4 regions of the Bacillus thuringiensis genome follow, and region 3 is predicted to be linked to each of the others. Evidence: riboswitches for the same ligand, from Rfam matches in the RefSeq annotation. Region 3 holds a riboswitch; each other region holds the start of a gene.

Region 1 (4,171 bases), 710 kb from region 3:
ACAAATGATTTGTTAGGTTTGATAGGCTTTTGTAATACTTTATGTGCGAAGGGACGGTATTCTCCAACACCACATGCTTTTAGACGTTCTGGAAGTGTTCCAACGATATCAGATGAAATGTAGCGTGAATCTGTACGAGGGTACGTTAGCACTTTATGCTGTTCATACAATTTCTGCATAATATTTAATGTTTCTTTGGCAGAGTAACCGAACTTTTTATTTGCATCACGTTGCAATTCAGTTAAATCGTAAAGACCAGGAGAGAATGATTTCTTCTGTTTCTTATCAATTTCCACAACAGTAGCATTTTGTTTATCTAAACTTTTTACAATACCATCAATTTTTTCTTTATTAAAACTACGGCTATTGCCATTTGTATCTTGCCAAGTAAGTTTGAGTTTCTCCATTGTTTGAGCTTCGATGCCGTAGTAAGTTTGTGCTTTGAAGTTTTTTATTTCATCCTCACGACTAGCGATCATAGCAACAGTAGGAGTTTGCACACGGCCGCAATTTAACTGGGCATTAAAGCGAGTTGTTAAAGCGCGAGTTGCATTAAGACCGATATACCAGTCAGCTTCTGAACGTGCAACTGCTGAAGCGTATAAATTGTCATAGGCTTTACCTGGTTTTAAATTTGCAAAACCATCTTTAATTGCTTTATCGGTTACAGAAGAAATCCATAAACGTTTGATTGGTTTATTTAGCTTAACTTTATCGATAATCCAGCGTGCGACTAATTCCCCTTCACGTCCAGCGTCTGTTGCTACAATAATTTCATTTACATCTTTTCTAAGTAGCTGACTTTTTACAGCATTAAATTGTTTACCAGTTTGTTTAATAACCGTTAATTTCAAACGCTCCGGTAGCATCGGTAAATCTTCTAAATTCCACTGTTTATATTTCACATCATAGCTTTCTGGATCTGCTAATGTAACGAGATGACCTAAAGCCCAAGTTACAATATATTTACTACCCTCAAGATAGCCGTTTCCTTTTTTATCACACTTCAGTACACGAGCAATATCTCGTGCAACGGAAGGTTTTTCAGCGATTACAACGCTTTTTGACATATTAAAAACATCCTTTCAAATTTCCATAAGTTAAATATAGCATACATCTTCTTGAGATTCAGTTTCGCTCCATATTTGAGCTGTTTTTAATGGAATGAACAAAACCCCCACTGATTAAAGTTTCACTTTATCCCGCATTAACGGGCAGTAAGATCCCCACCTCAAAATTCAACGAAAGCAAATAAGTTAGGTGGGGGAACAACTGCCCGTAAAAGCCTTCACTTTATCAGTTGCTCCTATATTAAATAGAAAAGTAAAGAACTTGTTATTTTACTAGAATAAGAGTAGACTTTGAAGTAGATGAATAAGAAACACATGGGAGTTTGTGGATACAAACTGAGAGGATGACTACTAGTCCGTCATTGACCATTTGAACCTGTTGGATAATGCCAGCGTAGGGAGAGTGTAAAAGCACATGTTCAGGCACTTTGCGTACGCGCAAAGTGTCTTTTTGTGTATCTCCCATCATTATAGTTAGGAGATGAAAAGGATGAATATGAAAGAAATTAGTAAAGTAGTGGATTTGGTGAGAGAATCTAATCCGTTAGTTCATAATATTACAAATGTTGTTGTAACAAATTTTACTGCTAACGGTTTGTTGGCACTTGGGGCATCGCCTGTAATGGCGTATGCAAAAGAGGAAGTAGCAGAAATGGCTAGCATTGCTGGAGCGTTAGTATTAAATATGGGGACACTTCGTCCTGAGGAAGTAGAAGCGATGTTACTCGCTGGTAAATCAGCAAATGTGAACAATGTGCCAGTACTATTTGATCCAGTTGGTGCAGGAGCAACTTCGTATCGAACAGAAGTTGCGAGACATATTCCGGCTGAAATTGATTTAGCAATTATCCGCGGAAATGCGGCTGAAATAGCAAACGTTATTAATGAGAAATGGGAAATTAAAGGGGTAGACGCTGGTACTGGAAATGGAAATGTTGTAAGTATTGCAAGGCAGGCAGCAGATGAACTAAATACAGTTGCGGTCATTACTGGAAAAGAAGATGTTGTTACAGATGGAGAGCGAACTGTTCTTATTCGAAATGGTCATCCTATTTTAACAAAAGTTACGGGAACAGGGTGTTTACTAACTTCGGTAATAGGAGCATTTGTAGCAGTTGAAAAAGATTATGTAAAAGCAGCAGTAGCCGCATTAACGTTTTATGGTGTAGCTGCAGAACTGGCAGCTGCTAAAACAGTAGAAAAAGGGCCAGGTAGTTTCCAAATTGAATTTTTAAATCAATTAGCGAATACAACTTCAGCTGATATGGAGAAGTATGGGAAGATTGAGGAGTTAGAGTAAGGGGGATGAAACACATGATGCGCATTGAAACAAAGAAAATGTCTAACCTATTACAAGTGTATTTTATTATGGGAAGCAATAACTGCACGAAGGATCCTTTAACTGTATTGAAAGAAGCGTTAGATGGTGGAGTGACACTTTTTCAATTTCGTGAAAAGGGGGAAGGTTCTTTAATTGGAGAGGATAGAGTGCGTTTTGCAAAAGAATTGCAGACTCTTTGTAAGGAATATAGTGTTCCTTTCATTGTAAATGATGATGTAGAATTAGCCATTGAATTAGATGCAGATGGTGTTCATGTAGGACAAGATGATGAAGGAATTACATCTGTTCGTGAAAAAATGGGAGATAAAATTATCGGTGTATCTGCTCATACAATTGAAGAAGCACGCTTTGCAATCGAACATGGAGCAGATTATTTAGGCGTTGGACCTATTTTCCCAACGAGTACGAAAAAAGATACGAAAGCGGTTCAAGGAACGAAAGGATTAGCTTATTTTAGAGAACAAGGAATTACAGTGCCAATCGTTGGTATTGGCGGGATTACAATTGAAAATACAGCGGCAGTTATAGAGGCGGGTGCGGAAGGTGTTTCAGTTATTTCAGCAATTAGTTTAGCTGAATCGGCGTATGAAAGTACGAGAAAATTAGCTGAAGAAGTAAAGAGAAGTTTGTAAGGAAGGACGTGTAGTATTTTAAGTGCTACATGGAGAAATGGACTGCCCAAAATTTTAAACAAACGTTTGATTAAAAAAGCACAAACCTTTTAAAATAAAGGTTTGTGCTTTTTCTTTAAAACATAATAGAAATTAAAAGCATTCCAATGCCGATAGAAGTAAATGTTGCGATTAAACCTGGAATCATAAAGCTATGATTTAATACGTATTTACCGATACCTGTTGTACCAGTACGGTCAAAGTTAATGGCAGCAACGATTGTTCCATAGTTTGGAATGAAGAAATATCCATTTACTGCAGGGAACATCGCAATCAGTAGTGCTGGTGGAATACCAAGGGATAGTCCAAGTGGCATTAAGGCACGTACTGTTGCTGCTTGGCTGTACAGTAAAATAGATAGAATGAATAGCGCGATGGCAAATAGCCAAGGTGCACTTGTTACTAAATGCTGAATGGATCCTTGAATCATATTTAAGTTTCCATTAAAGAAAGTATCTCCCATCCAAGCGATACCGAAAATAGCAACAACTGCTGTTGCTCCTGCTTTAAAGACGTTACCAGATACAATGCTTTCTACATTTGGTTTACAGAAAATAATAATAAGAGCCGCGATAGTTAACATAACCATCTCAATTGTGTTCGGCATGGAAAGACGAGCTAACTTCCCATCAACTATCCATCCTGGACGAAGTGCTTCAAATGAACCAAGAAGTACAACAAGGAAGGTTCCAACTAGGAAAAGGATAACTGATAATTTGGCGCCTTTTACACCTACAAATTCTTTTTTCTCTTCAAGTTTAGGAATCATTCCTTCGTTTAATCGTTTTAAGTATTCAGGGTCTTCATTTAATTCTTTTCCCATCTTACTAGCAACGAATGCTGCTAACATACAAGCAATGAAAGTAGAAGGGATACTTACTTTTAAAATATCTAATAAGGTAATTTTATAGTCAGCGAACATTGCTAAAAGAGCAACTGTGGCAGCTGAAATCGGACTAGCTGTAATTGCTTGCTGAGAAGCGATTACGGCAATCGACATTGGGCGTTCTGGTCTAATCCCTGATTCACGAGAGACTTCTGCAATAACAGGAAGTACAGAATAGGCAACGTGACCAGTACCTGCACAT
Region 2 (4,171 bases), 720 kb from region 3:
ACTCAAACTGCTTTAATGCTTCCATTCCTTCTGTTAGTCTTTGTTTTTTCGGTTTCCCTTCGATTTCCAATGGTAGAACGATATTTTGCAAAGCCGATCTCCACGGTAGTAATAAATCTTGTTGTGGCATATAACTAACAACATCTTGCTCTTGTACTTGCTTATCGTTATATGTTACGTTCCCACTTGTTGGATTTTCAACATTTGCAATCATATTTAATAATGTGCTTTTCCCGCAACCACTCGGGCCTACAAAAGAAACAAACTCTCCCTCTTGTATAGAGGCACTAATATTCTCTAATACATTCTTTCCATCGAAAGATTTCACTATATTTTTTATTTGTAATCCGCTCATTTTTCACTTGGAAGGAATTCATTTGTAAAAGCATCTTTTACATCGATTTTCTTTTTAATAACTTTGTTATCATATAAGAAATTCATGTAATTCGTCCAAATTTCTTCCTTCTGTACTCCCCATGCTTTAGCATCATCTTGATACTTCGTACTTAACCATTTCTGGCTTTCTTGAACTAAATCTTTATTTACATCTGGAACAGCTTTAATTAGAAGATCAGCAGCTTCTTTCGGTTCCTTAATTGCAAAATTATAACCTTCTGTCGTTGCACTCATAAACTTTTTCACAAAGTCTTTATCTTGCTTCGTATGTTTTTCACTCGTAATAATAACAGGACTATAGAAATCAAGCGCTGGATCTAAGTCCTTCACCATAATCGTATTTAACTCTTTTCCTTGACGCTTCGCTTCAATACCATCCCAACCGTAATAAATCCATTCGAAATCTGCATCACGGCCGATTGATTTAAAGAAATCTGTTTGTCCTAAGATAATTTTTTCAACTTTATTAAAATCAGCTTGATGCTTATCCATAATCGTCTTTAATGTCGCTTCTTCCGCTGGTCCTCCCCAGCCGCCATAACGTTTACCTTCAAAAGCTTTCGGTGACGTCATATTATCTTTCTTAAGCGATGCAAAAGCTGAAGTGTTATGCTGAATAATCGCGCCTACAGACACAACAGGGATCCCTTCCACACGAGCTAACGTTACATTTTCTTGTGCGCTTATTGCGAAGTCAGCTTTTCCTGATGCTATCATTTGCTCTGCTGTTACATTGTCACCTGGTTGAATAATTTCTACATCTAATCCTTGCTTTTTGTAATAATCTTTCGCTTGCGCTACATATAAGCCAGTATGATTCGTATTTGGAAACCAATCTAATACTACTTTTACTTTTTGATCTTTACTTGCGCTTTCTTCTTTCTTCGCCGGATTACATCCAGCCACACCTACTGCTAATAAGGCAGCTAACATAACTTTTAAACCTTTTTTCATTTTCTGCCGTCCTTTCTATATATCCATGGTGCTGTTATTCTTGCCATAAACTCTACGATAAAATACAGGCATAATGTCACCATAACGATGATTGCTGCAACACCAAATACTCGGGCAGTCAAAAAGGATTTTGTAGCCCTCGTAAGCATAACCCCTAATCCTTCACTTGCACCGAGCCATTCTCCGATAATTGCCCCCATTACGCTATATGTAACTGCAATTTTTAAACCTGAGAAAAAGTATGGGAGCACTGCTGGAAATTTTACTTTCTGGTAAACTTGCCACTTTGTCGCCTTCATTGTTTGTAACAGCTTCAACATGTTTTTATCTACTGTTTGAAAACCTTCTAAAATACTAAGCGCAATTGGGAAGAAACAAACGAGTATTACGACCATTACTTTTGGCAACATCCCATATCCAAACCAAATAATAAATAGCGGTGCAAGTACAACGATTGGAATTGTTTGCGAAATAACGAGCAATGGATTTATTAAAATACGAAATAACGGTATAACGTCCATAATAATTGCGATGCTCGTCCCCAATAAAATTGCAAAGAATAGTCCAATTATAACTTCCTGCAGTGTTTGCATCGTATTTGGTAATAGTAAATCTTTCATCCCAATTAATTCTTGAACAATGGCAGAAGGCTTTGGTAAAATCCACGGTTCGATTTTAAATAATGAAACAGATCCTTCCCATATTGCAATGAGAAGGATAAGCCAAATAGTTGTAATAAGTTTAGATTGCTTCTGGTTTTTCATATTCATCACGGTACTTCCAAACCTTTTCATCTATTGTTACACCAGTGCTTGGACGATAATGGATTTTAATAGAAGTAATCACTTCTTCTGCTCCAGCATCGACGCAAGCTTGTTGCGCACGTTTAACGACATCAAGAAGTACATCTAATTCTCCTTCCAAAGTTGTTTCCATTGCCCCTACTTCATAACGAACTCCCGATTGTTGCACAACTTCAATTGCTTTATCGACAACAGAATATACATCTTTCGTTTTCGCTTGTGGTACTACTGAAAATGACATTGTAACTTGTTGTGACATAATAAAATCCCCCTTATAAAATTAAATTTCAAAAATAAGAAAAGGCTTTCCTACTGCGTAGGAAAGCCTTGTATGCAAGTTATTATAGAATAACATATGCTACATCACTTTAAGTAACTCCCTACGCTGGCATTATCCAGATCAGGTTGAGGGTCGATGTTTACTTACATCCTCTCAGCCAATTGGCTCCCCGGTCCTTAATTCGTTTTCATTGTAGCATGATTTATTTTATTGAACAAACAAAAGCATGCATAATCATTTCATTATTTTTGGAAAATATCCAACTTTTTCACCATGAGCTAATAACTGCTGTATAAATTCTTTATTGATTGCTGGTACTATCAATTCTTTTTTCTTAATCCATTCATTCGTTCTACGTGTACCCATTACAATTTCAGATTGCTGCGCTCCATCTCCTGCAACTTGAGAAGCAATTAACTCAGCTACTACTTCATTTCCCTTCGCTAATTCAAGTCCGGTATTTACATATTCTGAAAGTGGAACCATTTCAAGATTGTATCCACACTCTCCAATTAGCTGTATAAATTGTTCAAACTCAATTTGATGTGGATGACAGATGTGCAACGTTTCTCCATCTATTTGTGAATCTTGTACATACGTTACAATTGATTTACTAGCAAAATCAATTGGTGTGAAATCGATTCCCCATTTCACATTAGGAGCTTGTCCAATAAGTAGCATCGCTTTAATAAGACGATAGAATGCGTTTCCTTCGATATTTTGTTGGAATACACCTGTCTCTGAATGACACGCTAAGTTACCTGCACGATAAATATTTCCACGGACACCCTCTTGTATCGCTTTACGAACAAGGTTTTCTGCCTGTAATTTGCTATCAGAATACACATTCTCTAACTCTACATCGTAATTAAAATCACCTGTTTCCACATATGTGTCCCATTGCTCTATTGCTAATTCTATCGGAATACCAATTGTTGAAATAAAGTGGAATGATGCTCCTTCTTCCGCTAGGGCTAACATACGACTCGTTCCTTGCACATTCACATTTTCAAACTGGGCTACATCTCCAAAATGTCTTACATCTGCACCGCAATGAATCACCGTATCAACTTTGGAGTGAATAAATTTATCCTCATCCATACCAAGATACTCTGCCCCAAGATCACCAGGTACTGCTGTTATGCGTTGCAACCATTCTTGACTTATATCTTTAAAGTAATTTGTTAATGTATTAACAATTCTTTGTTGTATATCTTGCGTCGGTCTTACTAAGCAATAAATATGTGCTGTTGTATCTTTTAATAATTCATACAATATATGTGAACCTAAATAACCTGTAGCTCCCGTTAAAAAGATATTTGAAACTTTGCTGTCTGTCACTTCATTTATACGGGAAATTGGATCTGGCTCATGTATAACTTTATATTCATGGAATACTTCTTCTTCCTCAACTTTTAATTCTCTTTGAATTTGTGCTAACCCATATATCGTTCGTTCCTGGAAGAAGTCTTGAATTGTTAAATACGGAAAGTCTTCTTTCAACAAAGTTAAAACTCGCAATACTTTCAATGAATGCCCACCGATTGTAAAGAAATCATCATGAACACCAATTTTTGAGATTCCTAATACATCAATCCAAGCTTTCGCTATTTTTTCTTCCGCTTCGGTAGATGGTGCAATATATTCTTGTAAACGAAGTGGTTCATAGTCTGCTTCTAGTTGTGCTAATCGCTTCAAATCAACCTTTTTATTCGGTGTAAGTGGCAGTTCATTAATA
Region 3 (4,171 bases):
TGTAAGTAATATCGTAAATTTAATCGCATTAAACATCGTCCATATGACTCTTTATATGCATACTGCTATGATGTTTGTACCTGCAACATTAGGCTTATTATTTATGTCATGGCTTATGTATACAGTTTTAAAGAAAAAACTTCCGAAAAAATTACCTGTTTCTTCATATGATATTGAAGAAATTTTCTTCACGAAAAACTTCCATCCACTAAAAGGAAATAATTCTGTTGATACGAAACAAAAGCGTACAAGATTCATGTTAAAAGTATTAGGTTTCGTCTTCCTTATGCGCTGCCTTTTATTCGTTGCATCCTTCTTATCGATTCCAATCGAAATTGTTGCTGTACTCGGTTCACTCGTTCTTCTCATCTGGAGATGGTACTACTTACGAACAAACCCTGTCGATATTTTGAAAAAGACACCGTGGCACATTTTAATTTTCGCTTTCTCTATGTACGTCATTATTTACGGGCTTCACAACGCAGGATTAACAGCGGCGCTTGTAAATTGGCTTGAACCAGTTGTAAGTCAACATCTACTCTATGCTAGCTTTGCAATGGGTGGACTCGTCTCCCTCCTCTCTAACGTCTTCAATAACCATCCTGCACTTATGATTGGTACAATCACATTAACAGAAATGGGACTAGACCCAGTCACATTAAAAACTATCTACCTCGCAAACATTATTGGTAGTGACATCGGTTCACTATTACTACCAATTGGTACACTCGCTTCACTCATTTGGATGTATATTCTGAAACAAAACAAAATTAAAGTAAAATGGAAAGACTATTTAAGTGTATCCCTTATCGTTATTCCTCTCACAACAGTCGTCACATTATTCCTCTTATACTACTGGGTACACCTCTTCTTCGCCTTATAAAGTGAAACTTTAATCAGTGCGGGTTTTGTTCATCCCCCACTGATTATTAGTTAAACCAATCGGGCTTTTACGGGCAGCCCGACCCCGACCTAACTTCTTTGCTTCCGCTGAATTTTGAGGGGGGGTCTTACTGCCCACAAATAGCGGGATAAACGACAGAAGCCCGCTTTGCTACCGTCTTAGCAAAGCGGGCTTCTTCTATATTTAAGTTAGGTACTACAGTGTGATCAATCAAGTAAAGAGGTGTAACGTGTTATTGGTATAAATGACTACCAGTGTCTTTAAATTCTTTCGCTTTCTCTTTCATCCCTTTTTCAATTGCTTCTGTCGTTTCTAAATCATTTTCTTTCGCATATTCACGAATATCATGTGAAATTCTCATACTACAAAACTTCGGTCCACACATGGAGCAGAAATGAGCCGTTTTCGCACCTTCTGCTGGCAATGTTTCATCGTGATATTCCATCGCACGTTCAGGATCTAAAGATAAATTAAATTGATCGCGCCAACGAAATTCGAAACGTGCTTTTGAAAGTGCATCATCACGCTGATGAGCCGTTTTATGCCCTTTTGCAAGATCAGCCGCATGCGCTGCAATTTTGTACGTAATAACACCCGTGCGTACATCATCTTTATTCGGTAAACCTAAATGTTCTTTCGGCGTTACATAACAAAGCATCGCCGTTCCAAACCAACCGATCATCGCAGCTCCAATTGCCGATGTAATATGGTCATAACCTGGTGCAATATCTGTCGTTAGTGGCCCAAGTGTGTAAAACGGCGCGCCCTGACAAATATCAAGTTCTTTCTCCATATTCTCTTTAATTAAGTGCATCGGTACGTGTCCAGGTCCTTCGATCATAACTTGCACATCATGTTTCCAAGCAATTTTGGTTAATTCACCAAGTGTTTCAAGCTCAGAAAACTGTGCTTCGTCATTTGCATCTGCAATCGAACCTGGACGTAATCCATCTCCGAGAGAGAACGAAACATCATACTGCTTCATAATTTCACAAATCTCTTCAAAATGAGTGTATAGGAAGTTTTCTTTATGGTGGAATAAACACCACTGTGCCATAATCGAACCACCACGTGAAACGATACCTGTCGTACGCTTTGCCGTGATTGGAATGTAACGAAGCAATACACCAGCGTGAATCGTAAAGTAATCCACGCCTTGCTCAGCTTGCTCAATTAACGTATCACGATATACTTCCCACGTTAAATCTTCTGCAATTCCGTTTACTTTTTCCAGCGCTTGATAGATCGGTACAGTCCCAACTGGTACAGGCGCGTTACGAATAATCCACTCACGCGTCGTATGAATGTTTTTACCTGTAGATAAATCCATAATCGTATCCGCACCCCAGCGCGTTGCCCACGTCATCTTCTCTACTTCTTCTGCAATAGAAGAAGATACAGCAGAGTTTCCGATATTTGCATTGACCTTCACGTGGAAGTTACGCCCAATAATCATCGGCTCTGCTTCCGGATGGTTAATATTCGCTGGTAAAATGGCACGGCCTTCCGCGATTTCCTTACGAACAAACTCCGGCTCTACACCTTCACGAATCGCAACATATTCCATCTCAGACGTAATAATGCCATTACGTGCATAGTGCATTTGCGTAACGTTTGCACCTTGCTTCGCTCTAAGCGGCTGGCGATCCATTTGCGGGAAAACAGATGTATGCTTCGAAGCCACTTTCACACCGTCATCCTCTGGTTTCACTTCGCGCCCTTCGTATGCTTCTACATCACCACGCCCCATAATCCAAGAGTGGCGCGGTGTTGGAATACCTTTTTCCAACTCGACCTTATACGCAGGATCTGTATAAGGACCGCTCGTATCATACACACGGATTGGCGGATTTGGAACGCCATTCGTTTCGCTTTGTTCAATCTCACGCATCGGCACTTTCATACCTTCTCGTGGTCCATTCACATATACTTTTTTACTCCCTGGTAAACTCGATTTCAATTCAATTTGCTCAGCTGAAACAGATTGTTTCATAAATTTTGTTGCCCCCCTGTTCGTGACAAGGACGAGATATGGCCAGCGCATGCCAAAATAAAAAGAGCCAGGTCCATAAAAAAATAAGGACCTGGCTCATAAAGACATCATTATGTAAAGCCGTTAACTTCCCTACGCTGGTACGAGCCAGATCAGGTCCAAAGGGTTAAGAAGTTCACGCGCTTCTCTCTCAGCCTACGCATACGTTAGGCACCCCTAGTTTATCACTGATTTAATTTTCAATACTTTCCCATCATACACGATAATCTGAAAAATGCAAAGTTTATTTCTTTTGTTGTTTATGGAATCATCCACGTTAAATAATATGCCTGCACATACGTCATAATACCAACAATAATTACGAAGAACACCCTATTGTAAAAATAGTTTATAACTTAACATGGGAGTTTAAAAACATCTTCACCACAAAGAGTGTTGAGAATCTCGACCATTGTATTAAAAAAATTAAGAATACTAATATACAAGAGTTTAAGAGCTTTACGAATGGATTAGCCCGGGATATTGAAGCTGTCAGAAATGCGGTAACTTATGAGAATAATAATGGTCTTGCCGAAGGGAGCATAAACAAGTTAAAGCTTATTAAAAGAATCATGTATGGTCGATACAAATTCTCCACATTGCGGACAAAGATTCTACTTTTGGAGAGAATGAGACTTTTCAACTAACTCCGGAAAGAACCATTTTTTACTTGCTAAATACATTCATCAGTCCCGTTTGACAAAGAGCCTTTGTCTCTGCTGCATTTCGCTACAACTGCTACTGTTACCTGCCATACAACCTGCAATAGAGATAGGTAACAATTTACTATACAAGGAACAAAATTGACCTGCTCCTCCATTTAGTGATTTAACTATCTTTATTATTCAGAGCTAAAACTCAAAGAGAAATCTCTTACATTTATCGTAACATTATTTCCTTAATATGTTAATTTTTTGTTATCTTGTTAGTTAAAGGGGGACTTAGTACAAAAAATAACCGTAGATAGTAGCACGAACACCGTTCTTGTTATAATTAATTTTTTTCAGAACGTCTATAATCCTCTTTTAAAAAATATATGTAAATATAATAAAAAACGAATGATTAATAGAAATATTCTACACCACTCGTTTTTTATCGGACTTCTTTTTACTGTACTTTTATTTTCTTTATGAGTTATTAGAAAAATAATTGTCTATATAAGTCTTTATTTTTTCAAAATTCTTTTCCATAAATAAGATTGCTGGTACTTCAATTATTGGAAGATTATTTTCATT
Region 4 (4,171 bases), 1.0 Mb from region 3:
ACAACATTCCATATAGGAGAAGTTGTGCAGTGTAACTTCCTTGTATACCAAAAAAAGTATTAGCTTTTTCATACAAATTCAATATGTATTTTATTGGAGTATCTTTGAAAGATTGGTACACAGTGTCTCCTCTTTCTAAGCTTCTTGTTTTTGTTTTTGGTTATAAGGGACATTAATATATCTAGCTACAAATAACAAAACAGCCATAAAGAATACTGGAAATACAGTAGATAAATAAAAGCCATTACTAATTATATTTGTTATGAGAGCACTCAAAAGAAAAATAGCATTATAAATATGGGCAATTTTTTGTTTTAGTTGTACTTGAAATGATTCCATCATAATTTCTAATGCAACAAAAGCAATAATAATAGATAAAAATACAATGTTTGTATTGTAAATGATTAAACAACAGATTAAACCTAAAAAGGCTACGTATTCAATTATAAGAGGTATATTGCGTGGCATACAATTTACCTAACTAAATATGGCAGTGGATTTACTGCATTTGTTTTTTCAAAATTCCATTCTCCATTATGTAATTCAAAATGAAGATGTTGCCCGTATGAATGACCTGTGTTTCCCATATGACCTACTAATTGTCCAGTTTGTACTTGATCACCAGTTTGTACAGTGCGATCCTTCATATGGGCATAAACAGTTGTATATAATTTCCCATTGATTTGATGCGCAATGAACACAACATTTCCATAGCTAGCTGAATAATAAGATTTCACAACTTTACCTGCAGCAGCAGCTTGGATAGAGACGTTCCCTGGAGCGGCAATATCTATACCATAATGCATTTGTTCCCAGCGTATATCAAAGGTTGAGCTAATTCTTCCTTGAGCAGGGAATTTGAAAGCAGCTGGAATAGATGAAGGTTGCTCTGTTTTAGCTTGTGGTTGATTTTGTACTACATAGTGTTTTGCTACATATCCGTATCCTGTGCCAAAACGAATTTTATACCAAGTTCCTACAGTTTCTACTACTTGTACTTGTGTACCGTTTTGTAATGAACCGAGTAGAGCGCTACTTGTACTAGTGTTGCTACGTACATTCAGATTAGGTGTTGCAACAGTATATTTTGTATTATTTTGAACGGTGATTCCTTTTACTAAGGGCTGTGAACCATTAGAAACGAATGCTTTTTGTACGTAACCTGTTTGGCCATTGTGTGATATTTTATACCATTCGCCTTGATCTTCTTGAACGGTAATGAACTTGCCATTTGGTAATACATCTAAAATGGAAGATTCTAAATTAGGTTCAGAGCGAACGTTTAATGCATTAGCATTGACGATGTATTGATCATTAGATTGAAGTTTGTTTTTTAGTAAAATAGCATCTTTTTGTACATAACCTACTTTATTATGAACAGATACTTTATACCAACCATTAGTTGTTTCAAGGATGTTCACTTTTGTATTAAAGCGAATTGTATCAATTGATGTGCTTTTTACGTTATCTTTTGTATGTAATGCTACTTGATCGACTTTGACATACCCAGTTTTAATATTAGATAATTGTTCAGCGTTTGCTTTTTGTACATTTGTTTCACCCATAGAAGGAAGTAAAGAAGCAATCGCTACAGTAGTTGCTGTTAAAGCAGTAGCTTTCATATTCATGGAATAGAGACCTCCTCTAGTTGTATAGTTGTAATTTTATTATAGTATAAAGATATAATATAGTGGGTGTATTCACATAAATGTAATATGAAATCAATATAAAAATAAATTTTTTGAGGATAATGATTCCCTTTTATACAATTAATTGGGGTTTTATTTTCTAAAATAGAATGTATGTATTTTATAACTTCAATATTTTGTTGATAATTAAGAAAATTAAAACAGTTGATGATGTCTTATTAGGGTGTTATACTGACAGTGATAATTTTATAGTTTGCTAGGAGAGCTGGTGTTGCCAGCTGAGAGTAGGCCGTAAGCCTTTGATCCTTTTTATTACCTGATCTAGATTATGCTAGCGTAGGGAAGCAATTCGGACACTAACAATGAGTCCCCGTTTCTTTGCGTATAGAAACGGGGCTTTTTTATTTGAAAATTTCATATTGAAACCACTAGGGGTGCTTGATTTGCTGAGAGAGGAATAATCCTTAACCCTTATAACACCTGATCTAGGTAATACTAGCGAAGGGAAGTGGAACATCGAATAAATGTATAATTTTATTTGCTGTAACCACTTCTTATATATAGAAGTGGTTTTTTATTTAGATACATATATTGAAAGGGGATAGAGAAATGAAATTTTGCGATAGATTATTAGAAACTGTGCAACCAGTTTGGGAGATGAGTCATAATCATCCGTTTGTAGTGGGTATGGGAGATGGCACGTTAGAAAAAGATAAATTCCAGTATTATATTATTCAAGATTATTTATATCTGCTAGATTATGCAAAGTTATATGCGATTGGTGTTGTAAAAGCAACGAATCCACAAGTAATGGGAAAGTTCGCTGAACAAATTGATGGAATATTAAATGGCGAAATGACAATCCATAAACAATATGCAAAAAGACTTGGAATTTCTATAGAGGAGATAGAGTCTGCGAAACCATCTGCTAAAAATTTAGCTTATACAAATTACATGATGTCTGTATCTCAAAATGGCACACTTGCGGAATTAATAGCAGCGCTTCTTCCTTGTATGTGGAGCTACTGGGAAATTGGAAAGCGTTTAAATGATATTCCTGGAGCAAGAGATCATGAGTTTTTTGGTGAGTGGATTCAAGGATATAGTTCGGAAGAATACGGTAATCTTTGTATTTGGTTAATAGATTTATTAAATGAAATGGCAGTTGGAAAGTCTGAGAAAGAACTAGATAGATTAGAGGAGATTTTCTTATATTCCAGTCGATTTGAATATTTATTCTGGGATATGTCCTATCGTAAGGAGATGTGGGGATTTGAGGAGGAAGAACATACTACAGTTTCATAATGTTTCTTTTCATTACGATGAGAAACCAATCATCCATGAATTAAATGCTTCTATACATGAGAAAGAGTTTGTCAGTATTATCGGACCGAGTGGATGTGGGAAAAGTACTTTATTTCGCCTTATTACAGGCCTAGAGAAGGTAAGTACTGGACAGATAGAACTGACAGAAACAAAGCACCATCCTGTAGGGTATATGCCGCAAAAAGATATGCTTTTGCCGTGGAGAACAATTATTGAGAATGCCGCCTTGCCGCTAGAGTGCCAAGGTGTACAGAAGAAAGAAGCACAAGTAAAGGCAAAGGAACTGTTATATAAATTTGGTTTACAAGGATATGAGACAAAACATCCGAAAGATTTATCTGGTGGTATGAGGCAACGCGTATCTTTTATCCGAACTTTATTAACGGGCGGGGAGATATTGTTATTAGATGAACCGTTTAGCGCGTTAGATGCTTTAACGAAGGCCTCTTTACAAGAATGGTTGTTTGAACAATGGCAAGAGTGGGAAAAAACAATTTTATTCATTACTCATGATGTTGAAGAAGCGTTATTTCTTTCGAACCGAGTTTTAGTAGTGGAACAGCAGCCGATAACGACTTTGACTGAGCGGATTGTACCGCTTGATCATAACAGAACACGAAAAGATTTATATAAACCGGAAGTGTTAGCGCTGAAAGATGAGCTTCTTAGTATGTTACAAAGGCAGGTACTTGTGTGATGAACCGATTGAAAGAATTAGTTCCTGCTATTACACTTTCTAGTATTTTACTTGCTGTGTGGGAAATAGGAGCAAGAATTGTAGATGAGATGTACATTTTACCGTCACCGTCTGCGATTGTAATGAAGATATGGAAACTAAAAGACATATTATTTACGGTTCATTTACCTGCAACGTTATACGTCGTTTTAATAGGTGTTGTGATTTCTATCGTATTAGGTGTAGGGCTAGCGATGTTAATGAATGCGAGTACATGGATGGAAAGAGCATTTTATCCATTATTAGTTGCTTCACAAACGATTCCGATTACTGCGCTTGCTCCGTTATTTGTTTTATGGTTTGGATACACAATCTGGAGTAAGGTTGTTGTCACAGTTTTAATTACGTTTTTCCCGATTGCGGTCAATACATATGATGGACTGCGTAGTACGAAAAAAGAATGGGAGGAGCTCTTAGTTACATATGGAGCAACGAAAAGAGATATTTTTCTTAAACTAAA

The links. Region 3 has a riboswitch for thiamine pyrophosphate ahead of thiC (phosphomethylpyrimidine synthase ThiC). Riboswitches for the same ligand answer to the same signal wherever they lie in the genome.
Positions count from the first base shown of each region.
Region 1: linked by a shared signal. The riboswitch ahead of thiM (hydroxyethylthiazole kinase) and the one ahead of thiC (phosphomethylpyrimidine synthase ThiC) in region 3 are both predicted to bind thiamine pyrophosphate.
Region 2: linked by a shared signal. The riboswitch ahead of AC241_RS02225 (MTH1187 family thiamine-binding protein) and the one ahead of thiC (phosphomethylpyrimidine synthase ThiC) in region 3 are both predicted to bind thiamine pyrophosphate.
Region 4: linked by a shared signal. The riboswitch ahead of tenA (thiaminase II) and the one ahead of thiC (phosphomethylpyrimidine synthase ThiC) in region 3 are both predicted to bind thiamine pyrophosphate.

Region 1 is NZ_CP012099.1:415,316-419,486, forward strand. It holds gene topB (DNA topoisomerase III) at 1-1,070, opposite strand, end outside; TPP riboswitch at 1,376-1,488, shown strand; gene thiM (hydroxyethylthiazole kinase) at 1,561-2,370, shown strand; gene thiE (thiamine phosphate synthase) at 2,385-3,044, shown strand; gene AC241_RS02210 (anaerobic C4-dicarboxylate transporter family protein) at 3,160-4,171, opposite strand, start outside.
Region 2 is NZ_CP012099.1:424,260-428,430, reverse strand. It holds gene AC241_RS02240 (ABC transporter ATP-binding protein) at 1-355, opposite strand, end outside; gene AC241_RS02235 (ABC transporter substrate-binding protein) at 352-1,350, opposite strand; gene AC241_RS02230 (ABC transporter permease) at 1,347-2,120, opposite strand; gene AC241_RS02225 (MTH1187 family thiamine-binding protein) at 2,092-2,412, opposite strand; TPP riboswitch at 2,514-2,615, opposite strand; gene AC241_RS02220 (non-ribosomal peptide synthetase) at 2,668-4,171, opposite strand, start outside.
Region 3 is NZ_CP012099.1:5,000,467-5,004,637, forward strand. It holds gene AC241_RS25905 (arsenic transporter) at 1-883, shown strand, start outside; gene thiC (phosphomethylpyrimidine synthase ThiC) at 1,137-2,897, opposite strand; TPP riboswitch at 3,010-3,125, opposite strand; partial or broken gene AC241_RS36050 (L-lactate permease) at 3,197-3,268, opposite strand; gene AC241_RS33420 (transposase) at 3,314-3,583, shown strand; gene AC241_RS25915 (hypothetical protein) at 4,064-4,171, opposite strand, start outside.
Region 4 is NZ_CP012099.1:749,817-753,987, forward strand. It holds gene AC241_RS03875 (hypothetical protein) at 136-468, opposite strand; gene AC241_RS03880 (SH3 domain-containing protein) at 474-1,628, opposite strand; TPP riboswitch at 1,898-2,009, shown strand; TPP riboswitch at 2,070-2,173, shown strand; gene tenA (thiaminase II) at 2,259-2,954, shown strand; gene AC241_RS03890 (ABC transporter ATP-binding protein) at 2,923-3,672, shown strand; gene AC241_RS03895 (ABC transporter permease) at 3,672-4,171, shown strand, end outside.